2 regions of the Salimicrobium jeotgali genome follow, and region 2 is predicted to be linked to the other one. Evidence: a T-box and tRNA genes for the amino acid it is inferred to sense, from the RefSeq annotation. Region 2 holds a T-box; the other holds one or more tRNA genes.

Region 1 (7,236 bases), 120 kb from region 2:
GAAAGAAAATTCCTCTTTCTTACGTTCGCTCGGGTAACGGGAAGCTATTTCCCTGGCCCTGGCCGTCACATCATGCGGGATGTACTGATCCATCATTATCACGTGATCGGCAGCGTGGAAATATTCACCGGATCCACCCATGACGAGGATCGTCGAGACATCGAGCTCATCCCTCATCTGCTCGATTTTATCGATGAAAGGGGTGATCGGCTCTTTCTCTTTAGCAACAAGTTCCTGCATACGTTCATCCCGGATCATAAAGTTCGTCGCACTGGTGTCTTCGTCTATCAATAGAGCTCCGGCACCTGTCTCAAGCGCCTCGACCACATTCGCAGCCTGCGATGTACTTCCGCTCGCATCCTCTGTTGTAAAAGTGGAGGTATCGGTGCCGTGCGGTAGATTCTTAATGAAAGAGGAAATATCGACGTTTGTAACTTTCCTTCCATCTTCCGCTCTCACTTTAACGGCGTCCGGAGCAGTGATGACATATTCGCGCCCATCTCCCTGTTTATGAGGATACACCCCTCTCTCAATGGCCTGGAGCAGGGTGCTTTTTCCGTGATAGCCGCCCCCTACTATCAGCGTGATGCCTTTTTTGATTGCCATACCTGTGAGCGGTTCTGTGCGATGTGGCAAAGAGATGGAAACCCGGTTCTCTTCCGGACTTTCAAAAGGTACTGCGTTTTTCATCGGTCGCTGGCTGATTCCGCTTTCCCTTGGGAGAACAGACCCGTCCGCTATGAATGCTTCCCAGTCATTTTTCTCCATTTCTTCTCGGATTGCGTCGTACTGATCGGCAAGTTCACATGCCTGATCAATCTCCTCATCTTTTATAGACATAATCGACTGTTCCACTATCGCAGGTAGGACTTCGAAAAAAAGTTTTTCAGCTTCCTTTCCGTTAATTCGGCGTCCATTCGCCGGCAGGCCTACCGTGAAACAGAGCACTGTAGAATCCTGTTCTATCATAACCGCGGTACGTTCAAGAACTTCCTGACCCGGCTGATCCATTCCTACATCTCCGCTTTTTCCCGAACCTTTCACGTTCGATTTATGCTTCTTCACCGTTTCTGAAACGCATCGGGTAAGTGTATCTTCCGTATAAACTCTTCTTGATCTGGAGGTCGTCCACTCCTTTTTGATGGAACGTTTCGCTTCCGGAACTCTTATTCTTATTTTGGAAGGGGCCGCAAAAGGGTCTCCCTGCACATAGTCGATGTGAAGCTTGTAATCCCGGAAAGAATAAGTCCCCTGGATCTGTTTATATCCCTTGTAACTTTTCCCGTCTATTTCTTTTAAATGTTTTTTCAGCTGTTGCATGATAACACTTCCTTTCATAAAATCTGTCTCATCTATATGTATGTATCCATTTTCAATCATGAAAAAACGCAATGCTTCGTTATTCATTAACGAAACACTGCGTTGGCACGTGGTATGAAAACATAATTTCAAACACTAGTGGAGCGGGTGAGGAGAATCGAACTCCCGTCATCAGCTTGGAAGGCTGAGGTTTTACCACTAAACTACACCCGCCCGAAGAGGTCAGGACAACTTCAAGGGATAGTTTACATTGTAACAACGACCAGAAAGGGTTTCAACCTTTTTATTTAAAAAAACGCAACTTGGAAAGTTGCGTTACTTACCACTGTAACTGTCAATGTGAAACTTGCCTTCCACTTTATAAAGTTCTTTATCCGGAACTGCACTTTCTATTTTCGGAAAGATGACCCTTTCTTCCATTCTAATGTGATCATGAAGCTTCTCTCCCAATTCCTGAAACACTTTATAATCGAATCTCTCCAGCTTACGCAGTTTAACGATAAGTCCACGTATCACTGTATGATCGATAAGCATTTTCTCTATATCTTCATCCTCTTCTATCTTTGCATAGCAGGCGTACAGCGGGAGAAGGATTTCCTCTTCTTCCCTGAAGTGTGCTTCCCCATCATTTTCCCAGAAATCTTCAATATCCTTCATAATTTCTCTGAACTTGTCTTTTTCTTCTGTTTTCTGTAACTTCTGAGCAAGTACAAGACCATGGTGATGGTGGTGCGACAAAGGAACTAACGCTTCGTGTCGTTTCATTTTTATCCCTCCTACCCTCTTTATACCACAAATCCGGGTAATAAATCATCTGTCCGTAATACGTACTTCCGCCTTCTGGAAGGAAGGAGCTGACTTTATGTATTCATTACAAAAAAACTACCAGGATTCTGGTAGTTTTCATTATATATAGCGAAGGTGGGATTCGAACCCACACGCCCAGAAGGCACAGCATTTTGAGTGCTGCGTGTCTGCCAGTTCCACCACTTCGCCACGATTTTTATGTTTATTTTTTGGAGGCGGCAACCGGATTCGAACCGGTGATAAAGGAGTTGCAGTCCTCTGCCTTGCCACTTGGCTATGCCGCCATAACCTCAAAGAGCGAGAGACGGGATTCGAACCCGCGACCCCCACCTTGGCAAGGTGGTGTTCTACCACTGAACTACTCTCGCATGGCTGGGCTAGCTGGATTCGAACCAGCGCATGACGGTACCAAAAACCGTTGCCTTACCGCTTGGCCATAGCCCAACAATAAAAAATGGGGCGACTGATGGGAATCGAACCCACGAATGCCGGAGCCACAATCCGGTGCGTTAACCACTTCGCCACAGTCGCCATAGATTGAAAAAACAGGGGTAGTAGGACTCGAACCCACATCGGCGGTTTTGGAGACCGCTGTTCTGCCTTTGAACTATACCCCTAAAAATGGTGGAGGGAGCAGGACTCGAACCTGCGAACCCGATGGGAGCGGATTTACAGTCCGCCGCGTTTGGCCAACTTCGCTATCCCTCCATTTTTTATTAAAGTATCTGGTGCCGGCCAGAGGACTTGAACCCCCAACCTACTGATTACAAATCAGTTGCTCTACCAATTGAGCTAGGCCGGCAAAAGTGGTGGCTCGGGACGGAATCGAACCGCCGACACACGGATTTTCAGTCCGTTGCTCTACCGACTGAGCTACCGAGCCACTTTTATGTATTAATGGCGGTCCGGACGGGACTCGAACCCGCGACCTCCTGCGTGACAGGCAGGCATTCTAACCAACTGAACTACCGGACCAAAATTTGGTTGCGGGGGCAGGATTTGAACCTGCGACCTCCGGGTTATGAGCCCGACGAGCTGCCAGACTGCTCCACCCCGCGATGTTGAAGTATAACTTCTATGGTGGAGGATGCAGGGCTCGAACCTGCGACCCCTTGCTTGTAAGGCAAGTGCTCTCCCAGCTGAGCTAATCCTCCAGTGAAATAGTGGTGACCCGTACGGGATTCGAACCCGTGTTACCGCCGTGAAAGGGCGGTGTCTTAACCACTTGACCAACGGGCCATGGCGGAGAGAGAGGGATTCGAACCCTCGAGACCCGAAAGGGCCTACACGAGTTCCAATCGTGCTCCTTAAGCCAGACTCGGACATCTCTCCAGAAATGGCTCCACCGGTAGGATTCGAACCTACGACAAATCGGTTAACAGCCGATTGCTCTACCACTGAGCTACGGTGGAATATTGAAACGACCTGGCAGCGCCCTACTCTTGCGGGGGGTAACCCCGACTACCATCGGCGCGGAAGAACTTAACTTCTGTGTTCGGCATGGGAACAGGTGTGACCTCTTCGCTATTGCCACCAGATCTACAATTGAACTTTCCTTCGGACAAAAACCATTATATTGTTCCGAATGGAAAATTTCAAGAGGTTTTTTGAAAAACCTTCAAAACTGGATAAGAAACATACGACCAACGTATAGAGAAGATCTCGATGGATTAGTATCCGTCTGCTGCACGTGTCGCCACGCTTCCACACCGGACCTATCAACCTCTTCGTCTCAGAGGCATCTCTACAAAGGGAAATCTCATCTCAAGGGGGGCTTCATGCTTAGATGCTTTCAGCACTTATCCCGTCCACACGTAGCTACCCAGCAATGCTCCTGGCGGAACAACTGGTACACCAGCGGTGTGTCCATCCCGGTCCTCTCGTACTAAGGACAGCTCCTTTCAAATTTCCAACGCCCACGACGGATAGGGACCGAACTGTCTCACGACGTTCTGAACCCAGCTCGCGTACCGCTTTAATGGGCGAACAGCCCAACCCTTGGGACCGACTACAGCCCCAGGATGCGATGAGCCGACATCGAGGTGCCAAACCTCCCCGTCGATGTGGACTCTTGGGGGAGATAAGCCTGTTATCCCCGGGGTAGCTTTTATCCGTTGAGCGACGGCCCTTCCATGCGGTACCGCCGGATCACTAAGTCCGACTTTCGTCCCTGCTCGACTTGTAGGTCTCGCAGTCAAGCTCCCTTGTGCCTTTACACGCTGCGAATGATTTCCAACCATTCTGAGGGAACCTTTGAGCGCCTCCGTTACTTTTTGGGAGGCGACCGCCCCAGTCAAACTGCCCACCTGACACTGTCTCCGGACCGGATCACGGTCCTGGGTTAGAATGTCCGTACCGCCAGGGTGGTATCCCACGGGCGCCTCCACCGAAGCTTGCGCTCCGGTTTCGATGGCTCCCACCTATCCTGTACAAGCGATACCAACATTCAATATCAGGCTACAGTAAAGCTCCACGGGGTCTTTCCGTCCTGTCGCGGGTAATGCGCATCTTCACGCATCGTATAATTTCACCGGGTCTCTCGTTGAGACAGTGCCCAAGTCGTTGCACCTTTCGTGCGGGTCGGAACTTACCCGACAAGGAATTTCGCTACCTTAGGACCGTTATAGTTACGGCCGCCGTTTACTGGGGCTTCGGTTCAACGCTTCGCTTACGCTAACGCATCCCCTTAACCTTCCAGCACCGGGCAGGTGTCAGCCCCTATACTTCACCTTACGGTTTCGCAGAGACCTGTGTTTTTGGTAAACAGTCGCTTGGGCCTCTTCACTGCGGCTCCTCGGCAGAGGAGCACCCCTTCTCCCGAAGTTACGGGGTCATTTTGCCGAGTTCCTTAACGAGAGTTCTCCCGATCACCTTAGGATACTCTCCTCGCCTACCTGTGTTGGTTTGCGGTACGGGCACCCGCCATCCTCGCTAGAGGCTTTTCTTGGCAGTGTGAAATCAGGAGCTTCGATACTCATGTTCTCTCCCCATCACTGCTTGCACTTGCCGGACGGATTTGCCTATCCGACGCGCTCACAGCTTGGACGCACACATCCAATGGTGCGCTCTCCCTATCCTCCTGCGTCCCCCCGTTCGCTCGAACGGAGGCGGGTGGTACAGGAATCTCCACCTGTTGTCCATCGCCTACGCCTTTCGGCCTCGGCTTAGGTCCCGACTAACCCTGAGTGGACGAGCCTTCCTCAGGAACCCTTAGGCTTACGGTGAAAGAGATTCTCACTCTTTTTTCGCTACTTATACCGGCATTCTCACTTCCAGTCGCTCCACCAGTCCTCACGGTCTGACTTCACAGCTCCTGGAACGCTCTCCTACCACTTGCATCATCGATGCAAATCCGTAGCTTCGGTGGTGTGTTTAGCCCCGGTATATTTTCGGCGCAGCGTCACTCGACCAGTGAGCTATTACGCACTCTTTCAATGATAGCTGCTTCTAAGCTAACATCCTGGTTGTCTAAGCAACGCCACATCCTTTTCCACTTAACACACACTTAGGGACCTTAGCTGACGGTCTGGGCTGTTCCCCTCTTGACCATGAACCTTCTCACCCATGGTCTGACTCCTCGACGCGAGTCGCTGGCATTCGGAGTTTGACTGAACTCGGTAACCCGGTAGGGGCCCCTCATCCAATCAGTGCTCTACCTCCAGGACTCCTGGCCGAAGGCTAGCCCTAAAGCTATTTCGGAGAGAACCAGCTATCTCCGTGTTCGATTGGCATTTCACCCCTACCCACCCCTCATCCCCGTAATTTTCAACTTACGTGGGTTCGGGCCTCCAGTCAGTATTACCTGACCTTCACCCTGGAGATGGGTAGATCACACGGTTTCGGGTCTACGACCGTCTACTCGAGACGCCCTGTTCAGACTCGCTTTCGCTGCGGCTCCACACCTACGGTGTTTAACCTTGCAGCCGATCGTAACTCGCCGGTCCATTCTACAAAAGGTACGCCGTCACCCATTAACGGGCTCCGACTACTTGTAGGCACACGGTTTCAGGTTCTCTTTCACTCCCCTTCCGGGGTGCTTTTCACCTTTCCCTCACGGTACTGGTTCACTATCGGTTACCAGGGAGTATTTAGCCTTGGGAGATGGTCCTCCCGGATTCCGACGAAATTTCTCGTGTTTCGCCGTACTCAGGATCCACTCCGGAGGAGGGAGGATGTCGGCTACAGGGCTGTTACCTGCTATGGCTGGACGTTCCAGTCCGATTCGCCTATCCTCCCTCTTGGTAACTCCAAGGGAGTGTCCTACAACCCCAGAGAGCAAGCTCTCTGGTTTGGGCTGGTTCCGTTTCGCTCGCCGCTACTCGGGAAATCGCATTTGCTTTCCTCTCCTCCGGGTACTGAGATGTTTCAGTTCCCCGGGTCTACCTCCGACCACCTATGTATTCAGTGATCGGTACTGTCCCATAACGGACAGTGGGTTCCCCCATTCGGACATCTTCGGATCAACGCCTACTTACGGCTCCCCGAAGCATTTCGGTGTTTGTCCCGTCCTTCATCGGCTCCTGGTACCAAGGCATCCACCGTGCGCCCTTCATTTCTTCACTATACTAGTGAAAAGACGCTTCATTCTAAAATAAAGATCGATGTTGGTCCAGATCAATATCTTACGATATTGTCTGTTTGTTTCTTATCCAGTTTTCAAGGTTCAAAGAGAGCATAGATCTCTCAAAACTGAACATGTTTTAGCCATGCGCCGGAGCGCTCCATAAGAGCGCCCGGTTCGTGCGGATCCTTCCCGTAAGGGGAAAGACCCGTTCCTATCCTTAGAAAGGAGGTGATCCAGCCGCACCTTCCGATACGGCTACCTTGTTACGACTTCACCCCAATCATTGGCCCCACCTTCGACGGCTGGCTCCTGTAAAGGTTACCTCACCGGCTTCGGGTGTTGCCAACTCTCGTGGTGTGACGGGCGGTGTGTACAAGGCCCGGGAACGTATTCACCGCAGCATGCTGATCTGCGATTACTAGCGATTCCGGCTTCATGCAGGCGAGTTGCAGCCTGCAATCCGAACTGAGAATGGGTTTCTCGGATTGGCTACCCCTCGCGGGTTCGCTTCCGTTTGTCCCATCCATTGTAGCACGTGTGTAGCC
Region 2 (7,236 bases):
TCTTCCGAGGAACGGTATTCGTCTACGAACTCAGAAGAAAGACCTGTCCGGTCGATTTCACCGGAGTTGAAAAGGTTCACTCCTGTCGCTGTATCTTTCACTACGTTTACGTCGATTTTATCAAGTTTCACGTTCTCTGCATCCCAGTAGTCTTCATTCTTGACTACTGTCCAGCCTTCACCGTGGTTCCATTCTTCAAACTTGAATGGTCCGTTAGAAAGAAGGGCATCCGCTTCCTGAGCGTAGTTATCTCCCTGCTCCTCAACGAAGTCCTGGTTCAATGGAAGGAACGTTCCGAACGCCGTCAGAGATTCGAAGTAAGGCGTCGCCTGTTCCAGTTGTACCTCAAGCGTATGTTCATCTTTTGCAGTAACACCAAGTTCACTAACTTCCATCTCACCGCTGGCAATCGCTTCGGCATTTTTAATGACGCCGTTCATCATGTACGGACCGTACTCGGAACCTGTGTCCGGGTTTACGGCACGTTGCCACGCATAGACGAAGTCTTCCGCTGTTACAGGGTCTCCGTTGGACCATTTTGCGTCTTCACGAAGGTTGAATGTATAAGTAGTGCCATCTTCGCTCATTTCGTGATCTTTAGCGATACCCGGTTCTGCCTGGGCATCTTCATCCAGACGATACAGACCGTCTTTCGTGGAACCTAACCACTGGAACGCAACTGTATCGGTAGCCATGGACGAATCCATCGTCGGAATATCTGCGGATTCAGAAAGGTTCAATACCTGTTCTCCGTCCCCACCGGAACCTTCGTTATCTGATCCGGAACTTTCTCCGCCCTCACTACTGCTGTCGCCTCCGCCGGAGCAGGCAGCCAGGAACATACTCAACGCCAGTGTCAGCACCAGCAATAACCAATTCGACTTCTTCATGTGAAAAAGACCTCCCCTTATTATAAATGTATTCTGAAAATTCAGCGGTTCGAACAACCCGCAATTTGAATTATACAAGTTTTCTTAAAATTTTGCATTAATTTTTTAAATCTTTTTGAAATAAACATTGTTACAAAAGTGGATTCGACCGGTTTTTTAAGTCTAAAGACCTATATTAAATTACAATAACATTACAACTATCACCACCTTTATCTTTGAAGGGACGAAATTCGGTGCTATAATTGTAACGATTTGTTACATAGTGAGGAGTGTTTGGATATGGAAGCTGTAAAAAAGCCCTTCTTTGTATTGCTTGTTAATCTCGTAATCACCGCTCTGCTTTTTCTGTTCAACGCTCCTGCATATACATTGAAGTATTATATCAATTCCGTTTTCTACGTAGTATTCTTTTATTTATTCATCGCACTTATGATGTGGGTGATCCGCGGAAGATTCTTCGACGGGATCACTTACAGTTTTCGCAGATTCTACAATAAGACTTCAAAACAGCGGGACTATCTTGAAGAATGGAAGGGAAAACCTCTGCCCTCAGAAACCGTCAATCAAAGTTGGCTCCGGATGTTTTTCTTCCAGGGTGTTTTTATGCTGATGATTATGTTTGTGCTTTTGTTCTTCTACTATGCAGGGGTTGCAAATTAGCACCCGTTTCCCTATACTTCTATTACAATATATATTCAGAGAACAAGGATGGAAGATGAGTACGTACAATGTTCTATTGGTACAGAGATGCTGTGGTCGGTGCGAACAGCGAAGACATAGTACGGAAATTGGGCTTCCGGAGTTTTACCGTATATCGGCGTTAACGATTGAAGTCGGCTGTATGATCGCAATACAGCAATTAGGGTGGCACCGCGAGCATTCGTCCCTGCACAGGCAGAGAGGAATGCTTTTTGTATGTAGGAAATTAATTATATAAACAGGGAGCGATTACTATGTCCGTTATTTTTTCAGGTATTCAGCCGAGTGGCACACTTACTCTCGGCAACTATTTGGGAGCGTTGAAGCACTTCGTCGATCTGCAGGAGGACCACCACTGTTACTTCTGTATCGTAGATGAACATGCGATTACTATGCCACAGGACAGATTAAAATTGAGGGACAATATCCGTTCTCTTGCAGCTTTGTACCTTGCTGTAGGTATCGATCCAGGGAAATCCACACTGTTCATTCAGTCGGAAGTACCTGCCCACACTCAGCTTGGCTGGATGCTACAGAGTATCAGCTATATCGGGGAACTTGAACGGATGACCCAGTTCAAAGATAAATCACAGGGAGGCGGCAGAGACGGGGTTTCTTCCGGACTTCTCACATATCCGCCTCTTATGGCTGCGGATATCCTTCTTTATCAGACAGAGACTGTACCAGTAGGCGAAGATCAGAAACAGCATCTCGAACTTACACGGACGCTTGCGGAACGTTTCAACAATAAGTACAACAGCATTTTCACGGTACCCGAAGTCAGCATACCCACTACCGGGGCCCGGATCATGTCTCTCCAGAAGCCCGACAAGAAGATGAGTAAATCCGACGCCAACACAAAAGCATTCATTTCAATGCTCGATGCTCCTGATACGATAAGAAAGAAAATCAGGAGCGCCGTGACGGATTCGGAAGGAATCGTAGAATTCGACCCCGATAATAAGCCGGGAATTTCAAACCTGATTACCATTTATTCCGTCTGTACCGGCCGTTCGCCGGAGGAGTTGACAAATGCTTACCAGGGGCAGGGGTACGGAGACTTCAAAGCAGACGTAGCGGAGGCTGTCGTCGAAGTCCTCTCCCCTATCCAGGAAAAGTACTACGAGCTTCTCCATTCCGAAGAACTGGACCTGATTCTTGATGAAGGAGCCGGTAAAGCGAATGCTTCTGCAGAAAAGACGTTGAAAAAAGCGAAAAAAGCGATGGGACTCGGACGCGTTCATCAAAAGAGAAGTTGAATCTCAAGAAACTTTCCATACGGTACAAACCGGAACTTTTTCAGGTTCCGGTTTTTGTTTTTACATTAAGGAAGCGGACCAACGGATAAATTGGTATGAACGCTCAAAAATACAGATATGATTTCGTACTTTATGTAAGTATCTGGAGTACGGTATAATACGTTCAATTCCTTCTTTACTTATGAAAGGATACAAGGTACATTTGAATTGGTAAGCTACGGGAAAGGGGAATAATTATGGCTTCAAGCCGTGCAGTGCGCAGACGAAGAAAAAGTAAAAGAAAACTGAAATTGTTCGTCGCACTTATATTGATTTTAACATTGACAGTCGTAGGTTATACGGCTTTTGAATATTTGAGTGGAAAACACAACGCGGAAGGAATGGCTTCTGCAGACGCCAAAGCTACTTCGAGTGAAATGAACAGCGAGTATAAGGAAGATTGGAAAGGTACGGATAACGGGGATGGAAAGACGAACGTCCTGATGCTCGGAAGTGATCAGCGCGGCTCGGAAAAATCCCGTACCGATACAATTATGATTGCCCAGTACGATCCGGGTGCCCAGTCAGCGAAACTGGTCTCCATTATGAGAGACACATACGTCAAAATACCCGGCCACGGATATAATAAAATAAATGCTGCATTCGCCATTGGCGGTCCGGAACTGATGCGGAAAACGATAAAAGAAAATTTTGGTGTGGAGTTGGAGTATTACTCTCTTGTAGATTTTGACGGCTTCACACAAATTGTGGATACTATCGCTCCGGAAGGACTTCGTATCGATGTGGAAAAAGATATGAACTTCGAAGATAGCGCAGGCAAAATCGATCTTGAGAAAGGGGAACAGAAACTGGACGGAAAGGAACTGCTCGGGTATGCACGTTTCCGCAAAGATGCGGAAGGGGATTACGGACGTGTCCGCCGCCAGCAGCAGGTGATCACCCGTTTAAAAGAGGAAATCATTTCCCTGAACGGTGTATTAAAAACACCTCGGCTGATCGGTACAATCCAGCCTTACGTCGATACGAACCTCGGCACCGGGAAAACTCTTTCCCTGGCCAAGGACTTTCTTTTGAACCCTGTGGAGGATATTGAAAAACTACGCATACCGACTGATGACAATACGTGGAATGAACGTAAAGAGTACCCTATTGGTCTGGTACTGAATCACGATACAGAAGAGACAGCAAGAACGATCCAGGAATTTCTGGAATAAGCTAAAAGCCTTCCCTAGAGATGGTCAGGGAAGGCTTTTTTGTAATTTATTAATAGATTACAAAGTCAGTCTGCATATTTCTCAAAAATCAGCGCAACGTTGTGTCCTCCGAAACCGAGGGAGTTACTCATTACTGTCTGAATTTCCTTGGATCTTGCTTCGTTTGGTACATAGTCAAGGTCACACTCAGGATCCGCTTCCTCATGATTTATTGTAGGAGGGAGAATACTCTCATTGATAGCCTTCAGGGAAAAGATCGCTTCTATCGCTCCGGCCGCTCCTAAAAGGTGTCCGGTCATGGACTTCGTGGAAGACATGGCCAATTTGTAGGCATGATCCCCGAACACGGTTTTAGTGGCAATCGTTTCATATTTATCATTAAGTTCCGTAGAGGTACCGTGAGCGTTAATGTAATCAACAGTCTCCCTGCTGATTTCGGCATCTTCAAGAGCTTGACTCATGGCTCTTGCAGCACCCTCGCCTTCCGGAGCAGGAGCCGTAACATGGTGAGCGTCCCCTGTAGAACCGTAACCGGTAATTTCACCGTATATTTTAGCGCCTCTATTTTTCGCGGACTCAAGCGTCTCGAGAATGACAACGCCTGCGCCCTCTCCCATTACGAACCCGTCCCGGTTCCGGTCGAAAGGTCGGCTCGCTCTGGCCGGATCCTCATTCAGTGAGAGGGCCTTCGCTGAAGAGAAGCCGGCAAAAGCCATTTGAATCATCGGAGCTTCTGTCCCGCCGGCAATCATAATGTCGGCGTCTCCCCGCTGTATCACTTTGAAGGCATCTCCGATAGAGTTGGCACCCGAGGCACAGGCTGTTACCGTACACGAGTTGATGCCTTTGGCGCCCAGCGAGATGGAAACCTGACCGGCGGCCATATCCGGAATCATCATAGGGATAAAAAATGGGCTCACGCGCCGATATCCCTTCTTCTGAAACTTCTCGAACTCTGATTCATACGTGCCCATGCCGCCGATTCCTGAGCCGATCCACACACCGGTACGCGGAGCGATTTCTTCGGTGATTTCAAGGTTTGCATCCTTTACGGCCATGTGGGAAGCTGCTACTGCGTACTGGACGAATGGATCCATCCGTCTGGCTTCTTTCTTATCAACGTACGGCGAGACGTCGAAACCTTTCAGCTCGGCCGCCACGGAGACCGGGTAATTGGCAGGGTCCATTTTAGTCATGGGGCCTATACCCGACTCTCCTTTCTTTATACTGTTCCATGTATCTTCGACATTATTACCTAAGGGTGTTACGGCACCCAGACCGGTAATAACGACTCGCTTATTATCCATCCTCTGCTTCCTCCTTAAAAATTCGCTGAATATTATCTATAAGTTACTTTTCGGTTCACCTCGTCCGTGAAACCTCAGAGCTTTATTTGCCCCAGCGCAGTGCGACTGCACCCCACGTCAATCCGCCGCCGAATCCGACGAGGACTACGAGGTCTCCGTTTTTGATTTTACCTGCTTTCACTTCTTCTGACAAAGCGACAGGGATAGATGCTGAAGAAGTGTTCCCGTACTTCCTGATAGTTGTGGCCATTTTCTCCGGAGGGATGCCGAGACGTTCTCTGGCAGCTTCCATAATACGGATGTTCGCCTGATGAGGCACGAGAAAGTCTACATCCTCTTCTTTCAGACCGATTTTTTTCACGACATTCACGGAAGACTCGGGCATCTGACGCACAGCAAACTTAAACACTTCACGGCCGTTCATCTGAAGTGCATCTTTCTGGTCCTGATACAAATGCGGTCCGCCCGATCCATCGGCACCAAGTTCGAAAGATAGTATTCCTTTTTCGTCGTCTACCGGACCGATCACTGCAGCACCGGATGCGTCTCCGAACAGCACGCACGTATTACGGTCTTCCCAGTCGGTAATTTTCGAAAGTTTATCGGTTCCGACTACGAGAATGTTTTTATAGGCTCCAGTATCAATGAACTGTTTAGCGGTGATCACACCGTACATAAAACCGGCACACGCTGCCCCGAGGTCCATGGCAGCAACTTTATTGGCGCCGAGTTTATGCTGAAGCATGGCCGATACGGAAGGGAAAGGCTGATCCGGTGTAACCGTAGCGACAATGATCATGTCCAGATCCTCCGCTGTCATACCGGCGTCTTCAAGAGCATTGACTGCTGCATTGTAAGACATATCAGAAGTATCTTCCCCATCAGCTGCAATCCTTCTTTCTTCGATCCCCGTACGGGTGCGTATCCATTCGTCACTGGTATCTACAATTTGTTCCATATCCTTATTTGTAAGCACTTTTTCGGGTGTATAATGTCCAATTCCGAGAAATCCAGCATTCATGTTTTCATCCCCTTAAGGTATAATCTAATCTTATTACTTGGTGCTAATTCTAATGTAAATTATACCTGTCTGCAAGCACTTTGGCCGGAGAATCGCCTTATTCCGCGAAGATTCAGGCTGACCTCGCCTTTTCAGCGAACCCTTCCGGTCCTGATTTTTTTCGTAAATGTCATATGACAGAAGATCCTCTTGGCCTCTTATCTCCTGAAGATACGCGGTGAAATATGTTTTTTTGTTTTATTTCTTTCCGGCTTTTGGTAATATGAGTAGTAAGATTGTACATAATTGAGGTGAATAACAATGCGTATTCTTTACACGATTCTATGGTCATTCCTATTCAGCTTCATGACTGCTTACGTAATAAGCAACATGAACCAGGTTGATTTCTCCATGCTTCAGGTCATTTTAATGACTGCCATATTCACGGGCGCAGTTATATTACTCGGAGAAGTAGGTCTGAAAGAGGAAGAAGCTTAAAAGAAGCGCTCAGCGCGCTTCTTTTTTTAATGGTGGAAGACCCGTACTACAAACAGAAGTTTAATCAGAAGGAGGCTTCTTTACATTGGAAGCGATATGGTTATGGATCAAATACTTACTATTGGGCATATTTCAGGGATTTACGGAACCGATCCCCATCTCTTCAAGCGGACATCTGGTCATTTTACAGGAACTTATTTCCCTGAGCGATGAAGGGCTTGATTTTCTTGTTCTCGTCAACTTCGGTTCATTGATTGCCGTGCTTATCATTTACCGGAATGATATTACCCGCCTCATCCGGAACGGTTTCGGATACATTTTCAAACAGGAAAAAGCACATAAAGAAGACTTTGATTTCATCCTCTACCT

Evidence for each region. The T-box of region 2 lies ahead of trpS (tryptophan--tRNA ligase). A T-box ahead of a tRNA ligase gene usually reads a tRNA of that ligase, here a tRNA-Trp.
Region 1: it has a tRNA-Trp gene. The T-box ahead of trpS (tryptophan--tRNA ligase) is inferred to sense a tRNA for this amino acid. The anticodon was not compared.

The regions. Positions count from the first base shown of each region.
Region 1 covers NZ_CP011361.2:1,992,130-1,999,365, forward strand. Annotated here, with positions in the region: gene AAV35_RS09920 (ABC-ATPase domain-containing protein) at 1-1,320, opposite strand, end outside; tRNA gene AAV35_RS09925 (tRNA-Gly) at 1,460-1,533, opposite strand; gene AAV35_RS09930 (hemerythrin domain-containing protein) at 1,636-2,085, opposite strand; tRNA gene AAV35_RS09935 (tRNA-Leu) at 2,234-2,316, opposite strand; tRNA gene AAV35_RS09940 (tRNA-Cys) at 2,338-2,411, opposite strand; tRNA gene AAV35_RS09945 (tRNA-Gly) at 2,424-2,495, opposite strand; tRNA gene AAV35_RS09950 (tRNA-Gln) at 2,497-2,571, opposite strand; tRNA gene AAV35_RS09955 (tRNA-His) at 2,583-2,658, opposite strand; tRNA gene AAV35_RS09960 (tRNA-Trp) at 2,674-2,744, opposite strand; tRNA gene AAV35_RS09965 (tRNA-Tyr) at 2,750-2,835, opposite strand; tRNA gene AAV35_RS09970 (tRNA-Thr) at 2,854-2,929, opposite strand; tRNA gene AAV35_RS09975 (tRNA-Phe) at 2,935-3,010, opposite strand; tRNA gene AAV35_RS09980 (tRNA-Asp) at 3,026-3,102, opposite strand; tRNA gene AAV35_RS09985 (tRNA-Met) at 3,109-3,185, opposite strand; tRNA gene AAV35_RS09990 (tRNA-Val) at 3,206-3,281, opposite strand; tRNA gene AAV35_RS09995 (tRNA-Glu) at 3,292-3,366, opposite strand; tRNA gene AAV35_RS10000 (tRNA-Ser) at 3,368-3,459, opposite strand; tRNA gene AAV35_RS10005 (tRNA-Asn) at 3,465-3,539, opposite strand; rRNA gene rrf (5S ribosomal RNA) at 3,551-3,665, opposite strand; rRNA gene AAV35_RS10015 (23S ribosomal RNA) at 3,778-6,689, opposite strand; rRNA gene AAV35_RS10020 (16S ribosomal RNA) at 6,913-7,236, opposite strand, start outside.
Region 2 covers NZ_CP011361.2:1,868,109-1,875,344, forward strand. Annotated here, with positions in the region: gene AAV35_RS09320 (peptide ABC transporter substrate-binding protein) at 1-890, opposite strand, end outside; gene AAV35_RS09325 (DUF3899 domain-containing protein) at 1,170-1,550, shown strand; T-box leader at 1,587-1,781, shown strand; gene trpS (tryptophan--tRNA ligase) at 1,844-2,848, shown strand; gene AAV35_RS09335 (LCP family protein) at 3,331-4,062, shown strand; gene fabF (beta-ketoacyl-ACP synthase II) at 4,128-5,369, opposite strand; gene AAV35_RS09345 (beta-ketoacyl-ACP synthase III) at 5,452-6,390, opposite strand; gene AAV35_RS09350 (YjzD family protein) at 6,691-6,867, shown strand; gene AAV35_RS09355 (undecaprenyl-diphosphate phosphatase) at 6,953-7,236, shown strand, end outside.